One region of the Lawsonibacter sp. JLR.KK007 genome, then DNA from elsewhere that is predicted to be linked to it. Evidence: predicted binding sites of a transcription regulator. Region 1 holds the regulator's gene; the other holds the start of a gene.
What was found. The regulator HrcA, encoded in region 1, represses chaperone genes, less so after heat shock. The targets are predictions, from matches to a motif close to TGTTAGCACTCNNNNNNNNNGAGTGCTAACA.
Positions count from the first base shown of each region.

Region 2: a site for HrcA is predicted at 1,478-1,508, ahead of clpB (ATP-dependent chaperone ClpB). Genes of this name have one in related genera too.

Region 1 is NZ_JAYWSY010000002.1:117,300-120,703, reverse strand. Features, by position in the region: gene VV088_RS10280 (MBL fold metallo-hydrolase) at 1-488, shown strand, start outside; gene VV088_RS10275 (hypothetical protein) at 556-702, shown strand; gene VV088_RS10270 (hypothetical protein) at 741-893, opposite strand; gene VV088_RS10265 (hypothetical protein) at 999-1,127, shown strand; gene hrcA (heat-inducible transcriptional repressor HrcA) at 1,286-2,341, shown strand; gene grpE (nucleotide exchange factor GrpE) at 2,367-2,945, shown strand; gene dnaK (molecular chaperone DnaK) at 3,128-3,404, shown strand, end outside.
Region 2 is NZ_JAYWSY010000003.1:356,452-359,855, reverse strand. Features, by position in the region: gene clpB (ATP-dependent chaperone ClpB) at 1-1,392, opposite strand, end outside; gene VV088_RS19990 (sigma-70 family RNA polymerase sigma factor) at 1,541-2,257, opposite strand; gene spoIIAB (anti-sigma F factor) at 2,254-2,691, opposite strand; gene VV088_RS19980 (STAS domain-containing protein) at 2,705-3,010, opposite strand; gene VV088_RS19975 (hypothetical protein) at 3,187-3,404, opposite strand, start outside.

The DNA.
Region 1 (3,404 bases):
ACCGCTTTGTGTCTGTGGATGGCCTGTATCCTTTGATGGAAGGGGCCTGGCTGGCGCCGGACCCGGTCCAGGCCCCGGACGGCTCCGGCCGGTCCGACGGCCTGCTCTTTAAGCGGGGGGAGGACGATTTTATCCCGGACGACTTCCGCCATGAGCAGTCCCTGGTGCTGGAGGGGGAGAAGGGGCTGGTGGTCTTTAACTCGTGCAGCCACAGTGGGATCGTCCCCATCGTCCGGGAGGTGCTGGACCAGCTGCCCGGGAAACAGGTGTACGCCGTGGTGGGCGGCTTCCATATGGCCGCCAAGGGACAGGGGGCGCTGAACTGTACCCCCGAGTATGTGTTCCAGGTGGCCGGCGCCCTGAAGGAGCTGGGCGTGGAGGAACTCCACACCGGCCACTGCACCGGAGAAACCGCCCTGGCCCTTCTGCGGGAGCGCTTCGGTCCTCACTGCCACGCCCTGGCGACGGGGCAGGTGCTGAATTTTTAAAAAACGGTTGCAAAGAGCCTGAATTTGCGGTATAATGAACACATAATTTATAATGGGAGGTAGCTGTATGGGCCAGACTGACAAGCAATTCAACGGTTTTCTGCGCATGGTTATCAGGGATTTAAAAGAAGGTCTTGCAGAGGATGACCCGGCAAAGCTGCGTGAGAAGATTGAGATTCTTTTAGTTGACTTGCAATCTACGTTGGAAGACTAATGGAACAAAACTGACCGCCTGTCCATTCCGGCAGGCGGTCAGCTTTCTTTTTCACGTTCGGTGATATAGTTTATAAGGATCGTCTCAACCATATTGACAAGGCTTCGATTTTCCATTTGGCCATATGTTCTGATTTTTTCGGCCACTTCCTCGTTCAGACGAAACGTGTAAGTTTTCTTTTCGATTCCCATACGATCACCTTCTGAATAAATTGTATCGTACTACAACAAATTATTCAAATAATCCATTGCAATCGAATGCATTTTAATGTATTCTATAATATGGAGGTGATCAATATGGAAGACTACAAGGAAATGTACGAGACCATGGTCCGGGCCAGCGAGAAAGCAATGAATCTCTTAATTGATGCTCAGCGGAAATGTGAGGAGATGTATCTTGCGGCGGAGGAAGAAGAGAAGAATTAGCACAACCCCGGCTGTTCTGCAAGGAATGGCCGGGGCTGATTTGTTTATAATAAATTCATAAAGAGGCTATTGACAATTTTGGAGGGGAGTGGTACATTATCTTTAGCACTCGGGGAATATGAGTGCTAAACCAATGAAATCGAAAGGCGGTGAGTGCCGTGGCACTGTCAGACCGGAAAAAGCGCATACTCCGCGCCATTGTCGAGACCTACATCGCCACCGCCGAGCCGGTGGGCTCCAAGGCGGTGGCCCAGCTGGCCGGGCTGGACGTCTCCACCGCCACCATCCGCAACGAGATGGCCGACCTCACCGACCAGGGCTACCTGGAGCAGCCCCATACCTCCGCCGGACGCATCCCCTCCGCCGCCGGCTACCGGCTCTACGTCAACGAGCTGATGGACCGGCAGCAGCTCACCATCCAGGAGACCCAGCGCATCAACGACGCCCTCAACCTGAAGATGGAGGAGCTGGACCGGGTGATCGACCGGGCGGGCAAGGTGCTCTCCCAGCTCAGCGACTACCCCGTGTTCACCATGGCCGCCGCCAAGGAGCGGGTCACCGTCAAGCGGTTCGACCTGCTGATGGTGGAGGAAAACGCCTTTATCGCCGTGGTCATGACCGACAGCAGCGTGGTGAAGAACAAGCTGATTCACATTCCCGACGGCCTGTCCGACCCCCAGCTGCAAATGCTGTCCGCCGTGCTGAACTCCTCCTTCGTGGGCCTGTCCCGGGAGGAGATGGAGGATACCCTGGACAAGATGGAGACCCATACCGCGCCGGGGGCCTTTCAGCTCATCGCCCTGGTGGTGGAGTTCGCCATGGAGGTGCTGTCCGGCCAGCGGGAGCAGAAGTTCCGCACCGCCGGCATCACCCATCTGCTGGAGCACCCGGAGTACCGCAGCCTGGACAAGGCTAAGCCCCTGATGGCCTACCTCAGCGAGGACACCGACGAGCCCCGCCTGCCCGCCACCCTGGACACCGGCAAGAATATGAACATCCTCATCGGGCCGGAAAACGTGAGCGACGCTTTGAAGGACACCAGCGTGGTCATGGCCAGCTACGACATCGGGGACAACATGCGGGGGGTGATCGGGGTGGTGGGTCCCACCCGCATGGATTACGCCAAGGTCACCGCCCGGCTGTCCTATTTCGCCGACAGCCTGACCCGCATGTTCGGCAAGGAGCTGCCCGCCCCGGAGGATTCCGAAGAATAATCGAGACTGCGAAGGAGCATGAATCGTGAGTAAAAGTAAGAAGAAAGAGACGCAAGAGGTCCCCGACCAGGAGATGTCCGCGGAGGAGGTCCTGGAGGAGCGGACCGAGCCGGAGGAGGCCCTCCCGGAGGAGCCCCAGACCGGCGGCCCCGGCGAGGAGCCGGAAGGGACGGAGGAGACTCCCGTCGTGGAGCAGATGGTGTCCAAGGACCAGTTTCTCCGCCTGGCCGCCGAGTATGACAACTACCGCAAGCGCACCGCCAAGGAGAAGGAGAGCCTGTGGACCGACGCAAAAGCGGATACCGTCCAGGCCTTTCTCCCCGTCTACGACAACCTGGAGCGGGCCCTCAAGCAGGACACCGCCGACGAGGCATTCAAAAAGGGCGTGGAGATGACCATGAACCAGCTGAAGGAGGTCTTCGCCAGGCTGGGGGTCACCGAGATCGAGGCCCAGGGCCAGCCCTTCGACCCCAACCTCCATAACGCCGTCATGCACATCGAGGACGAGAATCTGGGGGAGAATACCGTCGCCCAGGTCTTCCAGGCCGGCTTCATGCTGGGGGAGAAGGTCATCCGCTTCGCTATGGTCCAGGTGGCCAATTAGCGTGTGCCGTTTGAGAGAAGGAGGTCAGACCGGCATGTGTAAACCCTGTAAAAACGTTCAATTCACCCTGATGCTCAGCGCCGGGCTGCTGGTCTGGCTGTCCGCCCTGCTGGGCGTGGGAGCCATGCTCCTGCATTGAATCTGTTAACACCAATCTTTCATATATTTAGGAGGAAAACATCATGGGAAAAATTATTGGCATCGATTTAGGTACGACTAACAGCTGCGTAGCGGTGATGGAGGGCGGCGACGCCGTAGTCATCGCCAACGCCGAGGGCAACCGCACCACCCCCTCCGTCGTGGCCTTCTCCAAGGACGGCGAGCGCATGGTGGGCCAGGTGGCCAAGCGCCAGGCCATCACCAACCCCGACCGGACCATCAGCTCCATCAAGCGGGAGATGGGTTCCGACTACCGGGTGGAGGTAGACGGCAAGAAGTACACCCCCCAGGAGATCAGCG
Region 2 (3,404 bases), on a different contig from region 1:
GGCCTTTTTCGTGTTGAACTCGTCCCGCAGGTCGGACAGCTCCCTCTGGATTTCGGTCAGATGCTCCTGGGACAGCTTGTCGGTCTCCTTTTTCAGCGCCGCCTCCTCGATCTCATGCTGGATGATCTTCCGCTGGATGACGTCCAGCTCGGTGGGCATGGAGTCCATCTCGGTGCGGATCATGGCGCAGGCCTCGTCCACCAGGTCGATGGCCTTGTCCGGGAGGAACCGGTCGGAGATATACCGGTCGGACAGAGAGGCGGCGGCAATGATGGCCCCGTCGGTGATCTTCACACCGTGGTACACCTCGTACCGCTCCTTCAGCCCCCGGAGGATGGCGACGGCGTCCTCCACAGAGGGTTCGCTCACCATCACGGGCTGGAACCGCCGCTCCAGGGCGGCGTCCTTTTCGATATACTGCCGGTACTCGTTGAGGGTGGTGGCCCCAATGCAGTGCAGCTCCCCCCGGGCCAGCAGAGGCTTGAGCAGGTTGCCCGCGTCCATGGAGCCCTCGGTCTTGCCCGCCCCCACGATGGTGTGGAGCTCGTCGATGAAGAGGATGATCCGACCCTCCGACTTCTTCACCTCGTTGAGGACCGCCTTCAGCCGCTCCTCGAACTCCCCCCGGTACTTGGCGCCTGCAATCAGCGCACCCATGTCCAGCGAGAAAATGGTCTTGTCCCGGAGGGAGGCGGGCACATCTCCCTTGACGATCCGCTGGGCCAGCCCCTCGGCGATGGCCGTCTTGCCCACGCCGGGCTCGCCGATGAGGACGGGGTTGTTTTTCGTCTTGCGGCTCAGAATGCGGATCACGTTCCGAATCTCGTCGTCCCGGCCGATGACCGGGTCCAGCTTGTTCTGCCGGGCCCGCTCCACCAGGTCGGAGCCGTACTTCTTCAGGGCGTTGTAGGTCTCTTCCGGGTTGTCGGAGGTGACCCGCTGGTTCCCCCGGACGGCGGCCAGCGCCTGAAGCACCCCCTCTTTGGTCAGGCCGTAGGTGCGGAACAGCTCCTTCAAGGCGCTGTTGGGGTGGGCCAGCAGGCCCAGAAGGATGTGCTCCACCGAGATATACTCGTCCTTCATGGCCTGGGCCTCCTGCCCGGCGGCCTGGAGCGCCCGGTCCACGTCCTGGGAGACATACACCTTGCCGCTCTCCCGGCCCGAGCCGGTGACCTTGGGCAGCTTATCCACCTCCGCCTTCACCGCCGCCTCAAAGCTGGGGACGGTCATGCCCATGGCGGCGAGCAGCTGGGGGATGAAGCCCTCGGCGTCCCCCGCCAGGGCCAGCAGCAGGTGGGCCTGCTCGATCTGCTGGTTGCCGTGCTCCAGGGCAATATCCTGCGCCCCCTGAATGGCGGCCAGGGATTTTTGCGTAAACTGATTCATGTTCATAAAAAACACTCCTTTCATGGAACAGCCTGCGGTATGCTCTTAGTATAGGCCGCTCCCGAAGGAATTGCATGAACAAATCGTGAACTTTTAGCACTCACAGTCAAAGAGTGCTAATCCAAGTTTTCCCCGCCTGGAGCCGTCAGAGCGGTCAGCCCTCCAGCTCCTTCCGCAGCCTGTCCAGCGCCCGACGCTCCAGGCGGGACACCTGCACCTGGGACACCCCCAGTACCCGGGCGGTGTTCATCTGGGTCAGGCCCTTGTAGTACCGCAGGAGGAGCACCTGCTGCTCCCGCTCGGGCAGCTCCCCGATGGCGGAGCGGAGGGTGAGCCGCTCCACCATGCCTTCCTCCTCGTTCCCAGTGGTGAGCATCCCCTCCAGGGTGAGGCCGTCGGTCCCCGTCTCCGCCTGGAGGGACACCACCGGTTCGATAGCCGTCTCGGCGGCGGCGATGTCCTCGGGCGCCAGGCCGGTGTCCTCTGCCAGCTCGGACAGAGTGGGCTCCCGGCCCAGCTGGGCGGACAGCCGGGTCCGGGCCGTCCGGATGGCGGTCCCCCGCTCCTTCAGTCCCCGGCTCACCTTCACCGGACCGTCGTCCCGGAGAAAGCGGCGGATCTCTCCGGCAATCTTGGGGACAGCGTAGGTGGAAAACTGGGTACCGTACTCGGGGTCGAAGCCCTGAATGGCCTTGAGGAAGCCCAGGCAGCCCAGCTGATACAGGTCGTCCGGCTCCACTCCCCGGCCGTAGTACCGGCGCACCACGCTCCAGATCAGACCGTTATTTTCCAGCAGCACCTGCTCGCAGGCGGCGCGGTCGCCGCCCCGGGCGGCCTCCAGCAGCGCGGAGCCGGCAAGAGGCCCGCTCACCGCCCGGCCCGGCGGGCGATCTTCCGGGCCATGGTGACGGTGGTCCCCTTACCGGGGGCGGAGCGGACCTTCAGGGTGTCCATAAAGCTCTCCATGATGGTGAAGCCCATGCCGGAGCGTTCCTCGCTGCCGGTGGTGAACAGAGGTGTCCTGGCCTGCTCCACATCAGCGATGCCCACCCCCCAGTCCTTCACCACGATCTCCAGGGCGTGGCCCTCCTTGATGCGCAGCTTGACCACCACCTTGCCCAGAGTGTCCGGATAGGCGTGGACGATGGCGTTGGTTACCGCCTCGCTGACGGCAGTCTTGATGTCGTTGACCTCCTCCAGGGTGGGGTCCAGCTGGGCGGCGAAGCAGGCCGCCGCCGTCCGGGCGAAGCCCTCGTTGGCCGAACGGCTGGGGAACTCCAGCGTGACATGGTTTTCGATTTTCATATGTAGCGCCTCCTTATTCAAACCGGATGATCCGCTCCAGCCCGGCGGCCTGGAACACTCTGCCCGCCTGGTCCGGGGTGTTCACCACCCGCATGGACCCCTGCACCTGGCCCATCCGCCGGTGAGCCCGGAGAAGCACCGCGATGCCTGAGCTGTCCGTAAAGGTCAGCCCGCTCAGGTCCAGGGTGAGCTGGCTGGGCTGGGCCTGGTCGATGCGGCGGTCCAGCTCCTCCATCACTGTTCTGGCTCCGTGGTGGTCCAGCTCCCCGGCCACCCGGGCCGTCAGATGGCGTTTGTCCTCTCTACAGGTCACCGGCATGTCTGACCCGCTCCTTCCTCTGGGATCATGTCCCATTATTTTCCAGCCCATTATAGGACAAGCCCCCTGTCGAATCTGCGGGGAAGCTGTCCGCGCAAAAGGTTTTCCCATTGCCCTTCCCACTTCGCCCCATGACGCGCTGAGAGGGGGAGGCTTTCACCTCCCCCTCTCCCGTTTCAGGCGGCTCTGGCCGGGCTCCCGCCGTCCAGGACCAGGCCGGATACCTTGACCCGGCCGGGCGCCGTCCTGCGGAAGCTGGTCTCCGTCACCCGCCCGTCCTGCCAGTGGTAGCGCAGACGGGCACGGCCGCCCCCCAGGCACCGTTCCAGGGCGGCGCGGCACTGCTGGGCGTAGAGCAGCCGGTCGATCACCCCATACTCCGCCTGGACCTCCT